Rubrivirga marina: one gene and its partner. The protein of the gene in region 2 binds, or shares a complex with, the protein of the main gene of each other region. Links are inferred from orthologs where the notes say so. Each region holds a gene or a part of one and is shown on either strand. Other genes may lie near its edges. The genes, in order: nuoH and BSZ37_RS14885.

Region 1 (8,006 bases), 3.2 Mb from region 2 along the record:
GACCTCGACCGGCTCCAGGCGGCCACGCTCGTCGGGATGCTCAAGGGGACGTCGTCGTACAACCCGCGGCGGAACCCGGAGCGGGCGCTGGCCCGGCGCAACGTGGTCCTCGGGCAGATGGTCCGGTTCGGCGACCTCCCCGAGGCGGAGGCGGTCGCGCTCCGCGACGAGCCGATGGGCCTCCGCTTCGAGCGCCAGCCGATGCAGACGAGCCGCGCGCCGCACTTTACCGAGCACGTCCGGGTTTGGCTGGAGGACTGGGCCGACGACAATGGCTACAGCCTCTACGGCGACGGCCTCACGATCCACACGACGCTCGACTGGCGGATGCAGCAGGCCGCGCAGGAGTCGGCCCGGAAGTTCGGCGACGCGCTCCAGACCGTCGCGGACGTGGAGTGGGGGCGGTCGACCGCCTCCGTCCTCGGCTCGACGACGGCGCCGTACTACCGCGCGGCCTCGCAGACGGCCCCGTTCGAGCGGTTCTGGACGCTCCGCCGCGACGCCGCCAACGCCTTTATCCGCGACACCGAGGCCTACCGCCGTGCCGTCACCGCGGGCGAGGCCGAGGACACCGTGCTGGAGCGCCTCCGCGGTGACCGCGCGTTCCTGGACTCGCTCCGCCAGCACAAGATGCGGCTGGAAGTGGCGATGACGGCCGTCGAGCCCGAGACCGGCCACGTCAAGGTGTGGATCGGGAGCCGCGACTTCGAGCGGTCGGCCTACGACCACGTGGCGCGGGCGCGCCGCCAGCCGGGCTCGACGTTCAAGCCGTTCCTCTACGCCCGCGCCCTCGAAGAGGGCTTCCGCCCCGACGACACGCTCCCGGACCGCGACGTCTCGATCGAGATGCCCGACGGCGTGGTCTGGCAGCCGACGAACGCGAGCGGGTCGGCCTCGGGGCAGGAGGTGAGCCTCCGCGACGGCCTCGTGTACTCGAAGAACACGATCGCCGCGCAGCTGGTGCAGGAGGTCGGCGCGCGGGACCTCGCGCGGACGGCCCGGCGCCTCGGCGTGCGGAGCGAGCTCGAGGCGGTCCCGTCGCTGGCGCTCGGCACGAGCGACGTGTCGCTTCTCGAGATGACGGCGGCCTACGCCACGATCGCGGCCGGCGGCGTCCGCCACCCGCCCGTCGTCGTGACGCACATCACGGACCGCGACGGCCACGAGGTCGCTCGGTTCGAGCCCGAGGCCGAGCGGGCGCTCGACCCGGACGTCGACGTCGCGCTCCTCGACATGATGCGCGGCGTGATCGACCAGGGGACCGGCACGCAGGTCCGCACGGCGTTCGCCGCGCGGGGCGACCTCGCGGGCAAGACCGGCACCACACAGGACGGCGCCGACGGCTGGTTCCTCCTCATGCGGCCCGACCTCGTGACCGGCGCCTGGGTCGGGTTCGACGACCCCCGCGTCACGTTCCGCAGCTCGTACTGGGGCCAGGGCGGCCACAACGCGCTTCGCGTCGTGGGCGACTTCAACCGGGCGCTCCAGAGCGCGAATCTCGTCGACACCGGTCTCGCGTTCCCGACGCCCGAAGAGGCCGACGACGCGGGGCCGGGGCTCTGGGCCCGCTTCACGCGTTGGGTCGGCGACGCGACGAGCGACTGGTTCGAGGGCGCCGACGTGCCCGAGGACTACGGCCCGCGCACGCCCGGCCGGCCCGGCCCCGACTACGACGAGATCGACGACCGGCCGCCGCGCCGTGACGACGGCCGCCGCGACGACGTGTTCGCCGAGAACGCCGAGTGGCTGGACGACGCCTGGGCCGAGCTCGACCGGATCGACGACCCGTTCCTCCGCGAGGCCGCCCGTCAGGTTCTCGAGGGCGCCGCCCGCGAGATCCGCCGCAACGGGTGGCGCGACGGCTGGTCCGACCGCGTCGAGCGCGCGCAGGAACGGGCGATGGCGCGCGCCCAGCGCGAGATCGAGCGCGGCGCCGACGACGCCCTCCGCCGGGAGGGCCTGGCCGACGTCGAGGTCTTCGAGGACTCCGGCGACACGGACGGCGGTGTCTTCGCCGACGAACTGGACGACGCGCCCGGCATCGAGATGACGCCACTGGAGGACGCGCCGGTCGCCCCGCCGCCGGCAGAGCCCGACCCGCGGTACCCGGGTCGCGAGCGCGTCCCCGACGCCGACGGCCGGATCGGCTGGTAGCCCCGCCCGCCTCGGCGCCGAGGCGGGCCAAGTCCGGCGACCCGCGCTAGGTTCTGGGCCCTCGCCCCCCTGGCCATGTCCGAGACCGATCCCGAGGCCGACGTCCGCGCGGCCATCCACGCCCTCCTCCACGACTGGGTGGACTCGTCGCCGGAGGCGACCGAGCGGTTCCTCGGCGCCGTCCGCCCGTCGTTCACCGGCTACGGCACTGGGCCCGGCGACTACTACGCCGACGCGGGCGAGCTCCGGGAGATGGTCGTCCGCGAGCACGCGGGCATGTCGTACCCGTTCACGCTCGACATCCCGTGGACGACGGTCCACGTCCTCAGCGAGACGGCGGCCGTCGCCGTCGGCGAGATCGCCGTCACCATCGAGCTCCCCGACGAGACGGTCGTCGAGCGGCCCCGCTTCACGTTCGCGCTCCGCCGCGAAGGGGGGCGGTGGATGCTCGCCCACTTCCACTTCTCGGTCCCCGACGCGATGCAGGAGGACCGGGACACGATGAACGACCTCCTCGACACGCGGACGCGCCAGCTCCAGGCCGAGGTCGAGCGGCGGACGGCCGAGCTGAACGCCGCCGTCGACGACCTCAAGGCGGCGCAGGCCCGGCTCGTGCAGCAGGAGAAGATGGCCAGCCTCGGACAGCTCACGGCCGGCATCGCCCACGAGATCAAGAACCCGCTCAACTTCGTGACCAACTTCGCCGGCCTCTCGGTCGAGCTGGTCGGCGACCTGGACCAGGTGGACGACCCCGAGGAGCGGGCCGAGATCCTCGCCGACCTCCGGACGAACGCGGAGAAGATCCAGAGCCACGGCCGCCGCGCGGACTCCATCGTCCGCGCGATGATGGCGCACGCGCGGAGCGGCAGTGGAAACCGCCAGACGGTCGTGCTCGACGACCTCGTGGCCGAGTACGCCGACCTCGCGTGGCACGGCCTGAAAGCCCGAAAGCCGAACGCGAAGGTGGAGGTCCGGCGCCAGCTGGCGGCCGAGGGCGCCGAGGTCGACATCGTGCCCGAGGAGATCGGCCGCGTCCTCATCAACCTCCTCGACAACGCCTTCGACGCCGTCGCCGAGCGCGCCGAGGCGGAGGGCTCCGGCTACGCGCCGACCGTGACCGTCTCGACGCGGCGCACGGACGGAGCCGTCGAGGTCCGCGTCACCGACAACGGGCCGGGCCTCCCGGAGGCCGTGCGCGGCCGTGTGTTCGAGCCGTTCTTCACCACCAAGCCGACGGGCGAGGGGACCGGCCTCGGGCTCTCGCTGGCCCACGAGGTCGTAGCGCAGGGGCACGGCGGGGCGCTGGAGGTCGAGGACGTCGAAGGCGAAGGTGCGACGTTCCTCGTCACGCTCCCGACGGGCTGAGGCGGGGGCTCGGGTGTGACCTCGGGGGGCGAAGGCGCGGCTTTGGGAGGGCCCACCACGCCTCCTCTCTGCCATGCGCCTCCTCCTCTTCATGTTCGTCGCCGGGAGCCTGTCCGGCTGCGTCGGCCTCGGCCTCGATGACCTCTACCGCGACGTCGAGCGGTGGGACCCCCGCACCTCCGACTCCCGGACCGACCGCTACGACAGGGACGTCCGCCGCGACGTCGACAGCTACCTCCGCGACGTCGACCGGGCCGTCCGCCTCGACCGACGGCAGGAGCAAGAGATCGGCCGGATCCTCGAAGACCGGGCCTACGACTTCACGCGTCGCTACGACCGCGACCGGTACGTCGAGTCCCCCTTCCCGCGTGACCGCGCCTCGTCCCGCGAGGCCGAGCGGTGGTGGGACGACACGGACCGCGCCATCGAGCGCCGCCTCGAGCGCCGTCAGCGTGACGCCTACCGCGAGTTCGTCCGCCGCTTCGACGACCGTCGCTATCGGGACCGCCGCGACACCCGCTGGGAGCGCCGTGACCGCGACGACGACGACTGGGACGACGACGACTGGGACGACGATTGAGCCCGCCGCCTCGGTCCGCCCCCGGGCCTTGGCCTGACGTCGAGAAACCCGTAGGGGCACACCGGCGGTGTGCCCCTACGGGATCGAATCGCCGAACGGATCGCCGAGGCGGGCCTAGCCGACGAGCAGCTGGTAGCCGGCCACGAGGAGGGCGATCACGAGGATGTTCGCGATCGAGATCGGCAGCATGTACTTCCAGCCGAGGTTCATCAGCTGGTTGTACTTGAAGCGCGGGAGCGTCCAGCGGATCCAGATGAAGCAGAAGGCGAAGAACGAGACCTTCGCCAGGAAGACCGCCACCTGCAGGACCGTCAAGAACGCGCCGCCGAGGCCGAGCCACTCGATCAGGAAGACCTCACCGGGGATCAGATAGCCGCCCATGAAGAGCGTCGCGATGAGGAGCGACGCCATCCACAGGTTGACGTACTCGGCCAGGAAGAACATCCCGAACTTCATCCCCGAGTACTCCGTGTGGTAGCCGCCCACGAGCTCCTGCTCGGCCTCCGGGAGGTCGAACGGTGCCCGGTTCGTCTCGGCGAGCGCGCAGACGCTGAAGATGATGAACCCGACCGGGTTGCGGAAGATGTTCCAGCCGAAGAAGCTCCCGAGGTGGTTCTGGCTCTCGACGATGTCGAACAGGCTGAGGCTGCCCGAGTAGAGCACGACTGAGAGGGCCGCCGCGCCCATCGCCAGCTCGTACGAGATCATCTGGGCGCTCGACCGGAGCCCGCCGAGGAGCGAGTACTTCGAGTTCGAGCTCCACCCGGCCAGCGTCACGCCGTAGACCGAGATCGACGTCATGGCGAGCACGACGAGCAGGCTCACGCTGATGTCGGCGATCGCGAGCGGGTCGCCGCTGGGCGTCCGCGCCCAAGGGATCAGCGCGCCCGTGCTCATGGCGATGACCACCATCAGGACCGGGGCCAGGCTGTGGATAAACTCGTTCCCCTGCGCCGGCACGATGTTCTCCTTGAACATCAGCTTGAACACGTCGGCGAACGACTGGAAGAAGCCGCCGGGCCCGACGCGGTTCGGTCCGGACCGCTCCTGGATGAACGCCGACACCTTCCGCTCGGCGTAGACGAGCGTCGAGGCGACGATGAGGAAGAAGTTGAGCATCAGGAAGATGACGATCGGCAGATCGAGCACTTCCCAGATGGCGGCGGCGGCGTCCATTCGAACGGAGAGCGTGGGGCGTGGAGCGTAGGAAGGCTACGCGCGTTCCCCGGGTCGTGTCACCCCGGGGAGCGGAAGGACGAAGGATCTTCGCGCCCGCTCGGGATGGCAAGGGGTGAGGGACCCACTGGCGTCGGTCGCCAGCGGGGGAGAAAGAACGGGGGGCCCCGCCTCGGGGAGTCCGCGGGCGGACGAGGCGGAGGGGGCTAGGCGTCGAGCTCGGCCGGCGCGTCGGCCGTCTCGAGCGGGACGCCGAGCATCGACATCGCGCCGTGCGTGGCGCCCGAGAACTCCGGCCGCGCGGCGACCTCGTCCATGATCTTCGCAGGCGACTTGTACGAGAGGTCGAACCCGACCTCCTTGGCCACCTGCGGGATCGTGGCCCAGCCGGGGAGGCAGTCGACCTGGTTGGCCTCGTCGTGCCAGCGGTCGAAGGGCGTCCCGACGCGGTCGTTCCGGCTCTGGCCGGTCCCGAGCGCCATCAGGAGCGAGCGGTTCATGGCCTTGACCATCTTGGCCGGCCGGAGCAGCTGCGCGCGCCCGTCCTCGTTGACGTAGGTGCCGAGCGTCTCGACCGACATCGTGATCGGGAGCGTGACCGTCGCCGAGGTCTGGTTGGTCGTATGGGTCGAATGCAGAACGACCGGCGTGTCGCCGAGGTCGGCCGCCGAGAGGACGCCGGCCGCGACCGGGTCGTCCTGGAGCACGTACACGAGCGACGCGCTGGCGACGGCGCCCGCGAGGAGGGCGGGGTCGACGGGCTGCAGGCCGAGGCGCTCGCAGCCGGCCGTGTTCGGGGCCGGGTCGGAGGAGTGGAGCCAGTCGTCGCCGTCCCACTCGCCGCGGCGGTCGATAAAGCGCGGGGCCTCGGCCCCGACGGCCTCGGCGAGCCGCTGGAGGAGGTAGTTGTCCTCGACCGTCGCGTACGCCGAGCCGAGGAAGAGCACGTTCGAGCCGGCGTCCTTGAGGAGCTGGCCGGCCTCCCGCGCCGCGGCCTCCCACGTCGTCGGGCGGCCGTGGATCTGCGGACCCGAGGCGCGGTCCTCGTTGTACGTCTTGAACACGAGCCGGGCCGCGTCGGGCATCCAGTACTCGTTGACGTCGAGGTTCTCGCGCGGCGTGATCCGGAGGACCTGGTTGTTCTTGGTCCACACGTCGACGTTGATCCCCTTGCCGCCGAAGTCGGAGACGGTCGGGGTGTGGGCCATCTCCCAGACGCGCGCCTGGAACCGGAAGTAGTCCTCCGTCAGCGCGCCGACGGGGCAGATGTCGGCCGTGCACATCGAGTAGGCGTCGTCGAACACCTGGCCCGGCGCCGTCATCGGGTGGTTCTTGTCGCCCCGGTTGATGATCGTGAGCTGGTGCGTCTCGGTGATCTCGGCCGTGAAGCGCGTGCACCGCGTGCAGTTGATGCACCGCTCGGCGTCGAGGACCACGTTGGGCCCGAGCTGGACGCGCTTCGGCTTGTGGACCTTCTCGAACTCGAAGCGGCTCCCCTCCGGGCCGTACTTGTAGGCCTGGATCTGGAGCGGGCACTGGCCGGCCTGGTCGCAGATCGGGCAGTCCAGCGGGTGGTTCGCCAGCATGATCTCGAGGTTGTCGGCCTGGGCGGCGGCGACCTCCTCGGAGTCGTTCTGGGTGTGGACCACCATCCCCTCGGTGACGTCGAGCGCGCAGCTCGGCATCAGCTTCGGGAAGTAGTTGATCTTGGGGTTGCCGTCGTCGTCGAGGACCGGCTCCTTCGTCTCCCGGTCCATCATCGGCGTGCCGGCCTTCACGAGGCACTGGCGGCAGTTGGCCGGGACCGAGAGCGACGGGTGGTAGCAGAAGTGGGGGATCTCGGTGCCCTCGTCGAGGCAGAGCTGGAGCAGCTTCTGCCCCGGCTCGAACTCGTGAGCCTTCCCGTCGATGATGACCTGCGGCATGGATGCGGAGTGCGTCGTGCGGAGTGCGTGCGGTGGGGCGGACTTAGGCGGGCGCGGTGCCGGGCGCGCGGTCGGCGGCCTCGGCCAGCTCGGCGCCGAGGGCCGTTAGGACGAGCGTCTGCTTGGGCTCGGTGATCGCGGCGACCTCGTCCTCCGACGCCCCGCCATCCTCGGCGTAGTGCCGCTGGTCCTCGACGGAGGTCGTCTCGACCTCGAGCGTGCCGGCCACGCGGACGGTCTGCCCGGAGACGTCCTTCGGGAAGGTGAACACGTAGCTCTCGGTCTCGTCGCGCGGCACGTTGACGCGGACGGTCTGGCCGGCGTCGTTCGAGAACGTGAGCCAGCAGCCGGCCATCTGACAGACCTCGCGGGCCACGCCCTCGACGACGACCGTCTTGCCGGCGTACGCGTCGGGGTTGGCGATGAGCTCGTCCGGCGACAGGGCCGCGCCGTCGGGCACGGTCTCGCCAAAGGCGACGTCCGAGGGCTCGGCCACGCCCGCCTCGGTGGCGTCGTCGGCGGGCGCCTCCGCCGGGTCGGCGCAGGCGCCGAGGCCGAGGAGGGCGATCAGGAGGAGGGAGCGCGTCATGGGGACGGGGCGCCGGCGGTCGGCGCAGCGGGCTAGGTGGTCGGGACGCCGGTGGGGGTGAGCTCGCCGGTCTCCTCGGTCGCGCCGTCGCCCGAGACGTCGGCGCCGGCGAAGGAGGTCGGCTTGCACTTGGCCTCGAACTCGTCGCGGAAGCGGCGGATGCCCCAGCGGACGGGCCACGCGGCGGCGTCGGCGAGGGCGCAGACGGTCCGGCCCT
Region 2 (8,037 bases):
CGGCGTCGGGCCAGCCATGGCGTCGGGGAGCCACACGAAGAGCGGGATCTGCGCGCTCTTACCGGTCGCCCCGATCAGCAGGAGGACCGTCACCCAGAACCCGGTGCCGCCGGCGAAGAGCGCGAGCGTCTCGGGCTGGAGCAGCGTCGCGAAGTCGAGCCCGAACGGCCCCTGCGTCGCGTCCGTGACCGTCTTGAAGATGATGAACATCGCCAGGAGGAAGGCGAAGTCGCCCACGCGGTTGACGATGAACGCCTTGTTGGCCGCCGCCGAGTTCTTGAGGTCGGTGTACCAGAACCCGATGAGGAGGTAGCTGCACAGCCCGACGCCCTCCCACCCGAGGAACAGGACCGGCAGGCTCTCCGCGAGCACCAGGTTGAGCATCGCGAAGATGAACAGGTTCAGGTACGCGAAGAACCGCCAGTACCCGGAGTCCCCGTGCATGTACCCGATCGAGTACAGGTGGATGAGCGAGCCGACCCCCGTGACGATCATCGTCATGAGCAGCGAGAGCTCGTCGATCCGGTAGGCGAAGTCGACCCGGAGGTCGCCGGCCGTCATCCACGTGAAGTAGCGGACGACCTCGGCCCCCTCGAAGCCGAAGAACAGCATGCAGGTCACCGCGAACGGGACGGCGACGGCGGCCAGCGCCAGCCCGCCGAGCAGCCACTCCTGCTTCCGGTAGGCGGGCGAGAACAGGCCCATCATCCCGTTGAACGCCGCCACCAGGATCGGCGGGAGGAGGATGAGCCGGACGAGGAGTTCCATCGGAGGGACGCGGGACTGGGGACTAGGGACTGGTGGGGATGCGGCGGCCGGGGTCCCTAGTCCCCAGCCGCCAGTCCCGGGGCGCTAGCCCCTAAACAGTCGGAGCTCGTCGACGTTGATCGTGAGCTTGTTGCGGAACATGGCGATCACGATGGCGAGGCCGACGGCGGCCTCGGCCGCGGCGACACTCATCACGAAGAAGACCAGGATCTGGCCGTCGACGTCGCCGAACGCCTGGCTGAAGGCGACGAGCGTGAGGTTCACCGCGTTCAGCATGAGCTCGATGCTCAGGAACACGACGATCACGTTCCGCCGGAGGAGCACGCCGAGCACGCCGATCGTGAAGAGCACGGCGCTCAGCGAGAGGTACCAGGTGAGATCCATGGGGAGCGGTCGGGGTGGCCAACGACCGCCCGAGGCGGCCGGGGCAGCGCGTCAGACGAAGCGCTTCTTGGCGAGGAGGACGGCGCCGATGGTCGCCGCCAGCAGGAGGGCACCGACGATCTCGAGCGTGAAGGCGTGCCGCGTCAGGAGCGCGACGCCGATCTGCTCGACCGACGTCGGGTCGAGGGGCACGACGGCGACCTCGCCCTCGTCGATCACGGCGGCGTCGCCCTCCGGCCCGACGACGACGGCCTCATCCACGGGGTCGACGACGGCCACGGGCACGTCGGTGGGCGTCGGGAAGACGTCGATCTGCTCGGCGACGGCCGTCAGCAGGAGGGCCAGGACGGCGACGCCCCCCACAAACGCCACGGCCCGCTGCCACGTGAAGGCGCTCAGCCGCGGCGTCTCCTCCAGGTTGAGGAGCATGATCACGAACAGGAACAGGACCATGATGGCCCCGGCGTAGACCAGGATCTGGACGACCCCGATGAACGTCGCGTTCAGCGTGAGGTAGAGGCACGCGATGGCGAGCATCGTCTGGACCATCCAGAGCGCGCTGGCGACCGGGCTCCGCGAGATGAGCATGCCGAGCGAGCCGGCCACCGCGAACACGGCGAACACGAAGAAGAGGAACGTCTCCACGGGTCGGGGTGAGAGGGAGCCTGGGTCCGGGCAGAGGGCGCCCGGTGAGGGGCCGCCAAGATACCGGCCCTCCTCCGACGCGGACAACCGAGCGGCGATCCCCGCGGGATCTCTCGGTGAAGAGCCGCGCCGGCCGGCCCACGCCCCCCCTTGAGGCCGCCCCGGGCGCGCCGACGCAACCGGACGCGCCTCCGCCCCGTCTATCTTCGCCACGCATGGACGCCCCGGCTCCCCCCTCCTCTCCGACTCGCGGGCGGCGCGTCCGCAAGCGCGACCTCGTGATCCCGGTCGCGCTGAGCCTCACGGCCGTCGGCATCATCCTGTGGGCCACGTGGGAGCCCGGGGCCTTCGCGCTCGTCCGGTCCTCGTTCAACCCGTGGATCTTCCTGGGCGCGATCGGCGCGCTCGGCCTGCAGATCACGGCGGGCGGGCTCCGGCTCCGGCACGTCTCTCGCGGGGCCCTCACGGTGAAGGGCGGGCTCCGGGCCCAGCTCACGTGGGACTTCATGTCGGCCGTGACGCCGTCGGCGATGGGGGGCGCCCCGTTCGCGGCGTTCTTCATCGCCAAGGAGAACGGCGCGGCCTACGGCCAGGTCACGGCGCTCATGCTGTTCACGATGCTCATGGACCAGCTCTGGTTCGCGACGCTCATCGTGATCCTGTACGTGTCGGCGATCTGGCTGCCGGTCTTCCCGACGGCCCTCGGCGCGGCCGGCATCGGGACCGTGGCGGCCTACCTCGGCGGGATGCTCATCTACATCGCGTTCTTCGCCTACGCCACGCTCGTCAAGCCCGAGATCCTGGAGCGGTTTGCCAACTGGGTCGTCAGGTTCAAGTGGCTCCGGCGCTTCGAGCCGACCGTCCGGCGCGAGACGAAGAAGCTCCGCCACCAGGCGAGGGTCCTCCGCGGGCAGCCCCTGTCGTTCTACCTCAAGGGCGCCGGCTACACGCTGATGTACTGGCTCGGGCGATACGGCATCGTGTTCCTGGTCGCCCTCAGCTTCTGGCGCGAGTTCCGGCACGTGCTGTTCGTGATGCGGACGGCCGGCCTGTGGCTCGCCGGCCTCGCCATGCCGACGCCCGGAGGCTCGGGTGGAATCGAGGCGCTCTACGTCCTGTACCTCGCCCCCCTCCTCCCGCCCGGGTACGGCGGACCGGCGCTGCTGGCGTGGCGGGCGGTCGCCTACTACGGGGTCCTCGCCATCGGCCTCGTCGTCGCGGGCAGTGCCGTCCGCGCCCTGCTCGCCGGCGAGACGCCGCCCGAGCAGCCGGTGCCCGACCTCGGGGAGGCCTCGGACGCGCCGCCCCGGCCCACCTCGGTGACCGCGTGAGCGTCCCCCGCCCCGTTCCCGACCGCCGCGCCGAGGCCGACCGGTTCGACCTCCGCAAGGTCCACCCGGTCCTCCGGTTCGGCTCCGCCTCGGACCGCTACGCGGCGTGGATCGACCAGGTCTACCCTCGCGACGTGTGGGCCGGCGAGGTCACGACGCGCAAGAAGTCGGTCGGCGGGCAGGCCTTCGAAGAGCGGCTCCTGCCCGTGGCGTCGGTCGAGGACTACTTCCTGCACTTCGGCGTCCTCGAGATCGACTTCACGTACTACCGGCCGCTGGTCGAGGCGACCGGCAAGCCGTCGCCCCAGCTCTTCACGCTGGAGCACTACTCGGACGCCGCGCCGCCCAACGCGCGGTTCTTGCTGAAGGCGCCGCAGCAATACGTCGCCCGCCGGCTCCGGCGGAAGGTCGACGGGCGCTGGGCCTACGTGGAGAATCCCGACTACCTCGATCCGAAGGGGTTCACGGACCAGTTCCTCGTGCCGGCGCAGAAGAAGCTGGGCGTGAAGCTCGCCGGTGTCATCCTCGAACAATCCTACGAGCGGGCGGCCGAGAGCCCGGACCCCGACGAGTTCGTGGCGGAGTGGGACCGCTTTATCGCCGAGGTGCCCAACGACGCGGCGTACCACCTCGAGGTCCGCTCGTCGCACCTCCTGTCGCCCGCCTACCTCGAGTGGCTCGCGAACCGCGACCTCGGGTTCTGCTTCTCACACTGGCAGTGGCTCCCTCCGATCATCGACCAGTGGCGGCTCGTGAATGAGCGGTTCACCTCAGGCTCGGGCGAGGCCGTGCTCCGGCTCGTCCAGCCGCGCGACATGGACTACGCCGAGTCCTGGCGGCGGGCCTACCCGTTCGACGGTCCGGCCGCTGGTCTCAGCGATACGCGCGACGCGAACCGGATGATCGACGAGGCGACGGCGCTGATGTACCAGGCCGTCGAGGCCGGCGTCGTGCTCAACGTCGTCGGCAACAACCGGGCGTGGGGCAACACGCCCGACCTCTGCCGGACGCTCGCCCACCGGTTCCTGGACTTCGCAGAGCGGAAGGGGGCGTAGGGCTCGCCTGCGGTTCGCGGGGGCGACGAGGGGGAATATGGAACGGGCAGCGAGTGCCCGACAGATACCGGTCCGGCCGCCTCGGGCGCGGGGGCGCCGAGGCAGGCGGAGTCGGGACCCGGGGTCCGACCGCTAGGCGGCGGCGGGCGGGAAGAGCGAGTAGATCGTCGCGACGGGCCGCTCCTCAGGCGCGTCCGGCGTCGGCTCCGCGGCCTCGGCCTGCGCCTCCGTGGCCTGCTCGGCGGCGACCTCGGCGCGGCGCTGGACGGCGGCGAGCTGAGCGACCTGCCGACGGAGCCGGCGCGCACGGCGGCGGGCCGAGCGGTTCAGGATCGAGTTGAGCTGGAGCCGGATGGCCTCGGTCGTCCGTGGGCCGATGCCCTCCAGGTCTTGGAGACGGCCATCGTGGGCTGCCCGCTCAAGTTCGGCGAGCGACTCGATACCGAGCTCATCGACGAGCCGCCGCGCGAGCCGCTCGCTCACGCCCGGAAGCGTGGCGAGGAGCGTGGCCGGGTCGTCGGCACGGAGGAGGCGGTCACGGAGGCCGATCCGTCCGGTCTCGACGTACTGGGCGATGTGGTGGGCAAGGCTCACGCCGATGCCGGGCAGCGACATGAGCGCGTCACGCCCGCCCTCGCCGTACAACCGCGCGACGGGCTCCTCGAGGTCGCGCACCATGGCCGCGGCCTGGAGGTAGGCCTGCACGCGGTACGGGTTCGGCTCGCCCTGGCGGACGAGGACCTCGGCCATCTGGTCGAGCGCCTCGGCGAGTTCGATGTTGGTCGGTCCGATCGGAGACATGGCTCTGGAGTCAATGTGGTCCAAGATCGGGAGCCCGAGTGCCACCGGTTTGTCACACGATTGACCCCGTGCGAGTGGGGCGATCCCTGGGGTCCCCGAGGTCGATCCGACCGCCATCGGAGCGCACCCGGCGGGGCCCCGCGGACGGCTCGGCGGAGCGCGAGTCGACCTCGCCCGCCTCGGCGCCGAGGCGAGACGGGTACACCACTCGATGTCCGGTTCACGCGGTTGGGGAAAGCGGGCGGGGCGGCATGGGACGCCGACGCCGGCGGTCCACCGTCGTCCCAGCGGCCTACTCGAACTGCTCGCGGAACGAGTCCATCTCAGCGCGCAGACGCTCGACTTCGGCTTCCAGCACCTCGACACGCTCTGCCAACGTCAGCCCGCCCGCGACCGGAACCGCCTCCTCTTCGGCCTCAGTGCTCGTGGCCGCGGCCTCGACCTCACCGGAGAGCGTGTGCGCGTAGCGATCCGTCGACTGGCCCGGCTCCCGCGGCAGACGCACGACGAGCGGGTCGTCGCGGTCGGACAGCATCCACAGCGCCTCTTCGGCGTCCTCCACGCTGGCGAAGTCGACGAGGCGGCTCGTCCGCGTGCGGATCTCGCCGGACGTCTGCGGCCCGCGGAGCATCAGCACGGCCAGAGCCGCCAGTTCGCGGCGCGACAAGTCGAGCGAGCGGTCGAGGTTGTGCCGGAACTTCGCGACCCGGTGCCCCGCCCCAGCCGACGTTCCCGCCAACCCGCGGCGCATGAGCCGCTCGGCGGCCTCCTTCACCTCGCGCTCCCCGTAGTCCGTCACCGGCTCACGCGACGATCTCTGGTTGCACGCGGCGACGAGCGCGTTCAGCGTGAGCGGGTACGCGTCAGGCGTGGCGAGGGCCTTCTCGACGAGCGCGCCGGCCACGCGCGTTTCGATCGGGTCGAGGGTGGGACGGGACATGCAGGGGTACGGGGTACGGGGTACGGGGTACGGGGTACGGAAAGTGCTCCTCCCCATCGCGGGATGCAACCGAGGCGCCAGACCGAGCGCGGCGTCCCGGTCGGCCCCGCTCAGGGCTCGGCGGACCCGGCCGTCTCGGCCACGGCGTCGGGGAACAGGCCGGCCCACGCCTCTGGCGGAGGGGCGACGACCGTGACGGGCTCCCGCTTCGTCGGGTGCTCGACGACCAGCCGGTAGGCGTGGAGCGCGACACCGCGGCCGTCAGCGAACGGAGTCTGGTTGCCATAACGGAAATCACCGAGAATCGGAGCGCCCAGCTCCGCCAGTTGGGCGCGGATCTGGTGCTTCCGGCCGGTGAGGAGCTCCACCTCGACGAGGCTCCGAGCGGAGTCGCGGGCGAGCGTTCGGTATCGGAGCGCCGCGCGCTGGCCCTCCCCCACCGGCACCACGTCGACGCTCCCCCCGCCGCCCTTGTCGATCGCGTCGACCCGCTCGGTCCACGCCCCGCCGTCGCCAGGGTCCCCCTCGACCACGGCGAGGTACCGCTTTTGCGGGACGCGGCGGCGGAACTGGTCGCTGAGGCGCGACGCCGCCTTCGACGTCCGCGCGAGCATCATGACGCCGCTCGCCGGCCGATCGAGGCGGTGGACGAGGCCGACGAACACGTTGCCGGGCTTGTCGAACCGCTCCTTGAGGTACGCCTTGGCGAGCGAGACGAGGTCCGGGTCGCCGGTCCGGTCGGCCTGCGTGAGGAGGCCGGGCGGCTTCGAGACGGCGAGGAGGTGATTGTCGAGGTAGAGCGGGTTCACGCCCCGGCGACGGCGCCCCACGCCGTGCGGTTCCGCTAGCTCCTGCGCCACTGGCGCATGCCGAGCACGGCCAACCCGACGACGCCCGTCACGACGCACGCGAGGTGGAGCAGGTCGAGGTCGACCGCTCCGAGCAGCGGGTTCGCCGCCGACACGGGCAGGAACGGCCGGAGATCCGAGTGCATGATCGCGTCGAGCCCGGTCTGCCCGAGCCCGCCGAGCACGCCCCCCACCAGTGCCGGCCCTGCCCGCCACTCCGCCGAGGCGGCCCCCCTCCTCCTCCCCACCCAGGCCACGAGCGCTCCGCACGCCGCGCCCGCGATCGTCGCCCCCGCCAGCGTGTGAAACGTCGCGTGGACCGGCGACCGGCCGGCGAGCAGGTTCACGACCGACTCCGCGTCGATCACGACGTTGGCCAGCACGAACGCCGCCAGCGACACCCGGCTCGGGGCGAGGCCCTTCAGCAACAGCCCCGGACCGAAGTGGAACGGCGTGACGGGCACTACGCCTCGTCTACCTCGACCTCCTCAGTGTGCCCCGGGATGGGCTTGCCGAAGAACCAGAGGACCGCCAGCAGGACGCCCGCCCCGAGCAGGAGTGAGAGCCACCACGGGAAGCCGAAGCCCGTCGGGATCGTCCCCAGCCCGATCGCCACGAGGCCCACGAGGAGCGCGTACGGCAACTGGGTCCGGACGTGCTCGATGTGGTCGCAGCCCGAGGCCATCGACGACAGAATCGTCGTGTCCGAGATCGGCGAGCAGTGGTCGCCCCAGACGGCGCCGGCGAGAACGCACGACACGGCCGAGTAGAGGAGGTAGAAGTGCTCCGGATCGGCGAGGCCGTTGGCGTCCATGACGCCCCACATTAGCTGGACCACGAGCGGCATGAGGATGCCCATGGTGCCCCACGACGTGCCGGTCGCGAACGCCGTGAGCGCGGCGAGGACGAAGATGAGGGCCGGGACGATGCCGGGCGGCAGCGCCGCGCTCAACGCCGTGCCGAGGTAGTCGCCCGTGTGGAGCACGTCGGTCGTCGCCGAGAGCGACCACGCGAGGACGAGGATGATCATGGCGAAGAGCATCGACTTGAGCCCTTCGTACCAGGAGTCGAGCGTCTCGTCGAGCGTCAGGATCCGCTGCCCGACCGACAGGAGCACGGCCGTGAGCACGCCTGCCAGCGACGACCACATCAGCGCCTTGTACGAGTCGGCGCTCCCGATGACCTCGCGGATTGTGTCGCCCTCCCCTGTGACCCACAGCCCGACGATCACCCCGAACACGAGGACGAGGACGGGCAGGATCGCG

What was found.
Region 1: the proteins of BSZ37_RS14885 (region 2) and nuoH are in contact, whole or in part, in a cryo-EM structure (PDB 7NYH), measured with the Escherichia coli proteins. The link is inferred for Rubrivirga marina from one-to-one orthologs.

The regions. Positions count from the first base shown.
Region 1 is NZ_MQWD01000001.1:317,592-325,597, reverse strand. Bases 3,245-6,117 are described here. They hold nuoH (NADH-quinone oxidoreductase subunit NuoH), read right to left. Parts: upstream 5,276-6,117; coding sequence 4,214-5,275; downstream 3,245-4,213. Other genes in these bases: BSZ37_RS01260 (NADH-quinone oxidoreductase subunit G), read right to left, coding at 5,482-6,117; BSZ37_RS01270 (hypothetical protein), read left to right, coding at 3,593-4,099; BSZ37_RS01275 (sensor histidine kinase), read left to right, coding at 3,245-3,519. Also shown: BSZ37_RS01280 (penicillin-binding protein 1A), read left to right, coding at 1-2,154; more of BSZ37_RS01275, read left to right, coding at 2,230-3,244; more of BSZ37_RS01260, read right to left, coding at 6,118-7,200; BSZ37_RS01255 (DUF4920 domain-containing protein), read right to left, coding at 7,244-7,789; NADH-quinone oxidoreductase subunit NuoF, read right to left, coding at 7,822-8,006. UniProt on the Escherichia coli protein: NDH-1 shuttles electrons from NADH, via FMN and iron-sulfur (Fe-S) centers, to quinones in the respiratory chain. The immediate electron acceptor for the enzyme in this species is believed to be ubiquinone.
Region 2 is NZ_MQWD01000001.1:3,512,200-3,520,236, forward strand. What follows is about bases 1-2,904. They hold BSZ37_RS14885 (NADH-quinone oxidoreductase subunit J family protein), read right to left. Parts: upstream 1,798-2,904; coding sequence 1,204-1,797; downstream 1-1,203. Other genes in these bases: BSZ37_RS14875 (NADH-quinone oxidoreductase subunit L), read right to left, coding at 1-768; nuoK (NADH-quinone oxidoreductase subunit NuoK), read right to left, coding at 853-1,152; BSZ37_RS14890 (lysylphosphatidylglycerol synthase transmembrane domain-containing protein), read left to right, coding at 2,013-2,904. Outside these bases: more of BSZ37_RS14890, read left to right, coding at 2,905-3,128; BSZ37_RS14895 (DUF72 domain-containing protein), read left to right, coding at 3,125-4,183; BSZ37_RS14900 (helix-hairpin-helix domain-containing protein), read right to left, coding at 4,316-4,984; BSZ37_RS14905 (YceH family protein), read right to left, coding at 5,277-5,924; BSZ37_RS14910 (RluA family pseudouridine synthase), read right to left, coding at 6,035-6,733; BSZ37_RS14915 (hypothetical protein), read right to left, coding at 6,769-7,236; BSZ37_RS14920 (Na+/H+ antiporter NhaC family protein), read right to left, coding at 7,236-8,037. UniProt on the Escherichia coli protein: NDH-1 shuttles electrons from NADH, via FMN and iron-sulfur (Fe-S) centers, to quinones in the respiratory chain. The immediate electron acceptor for the enzyme in this species is believed to be ubiquinone.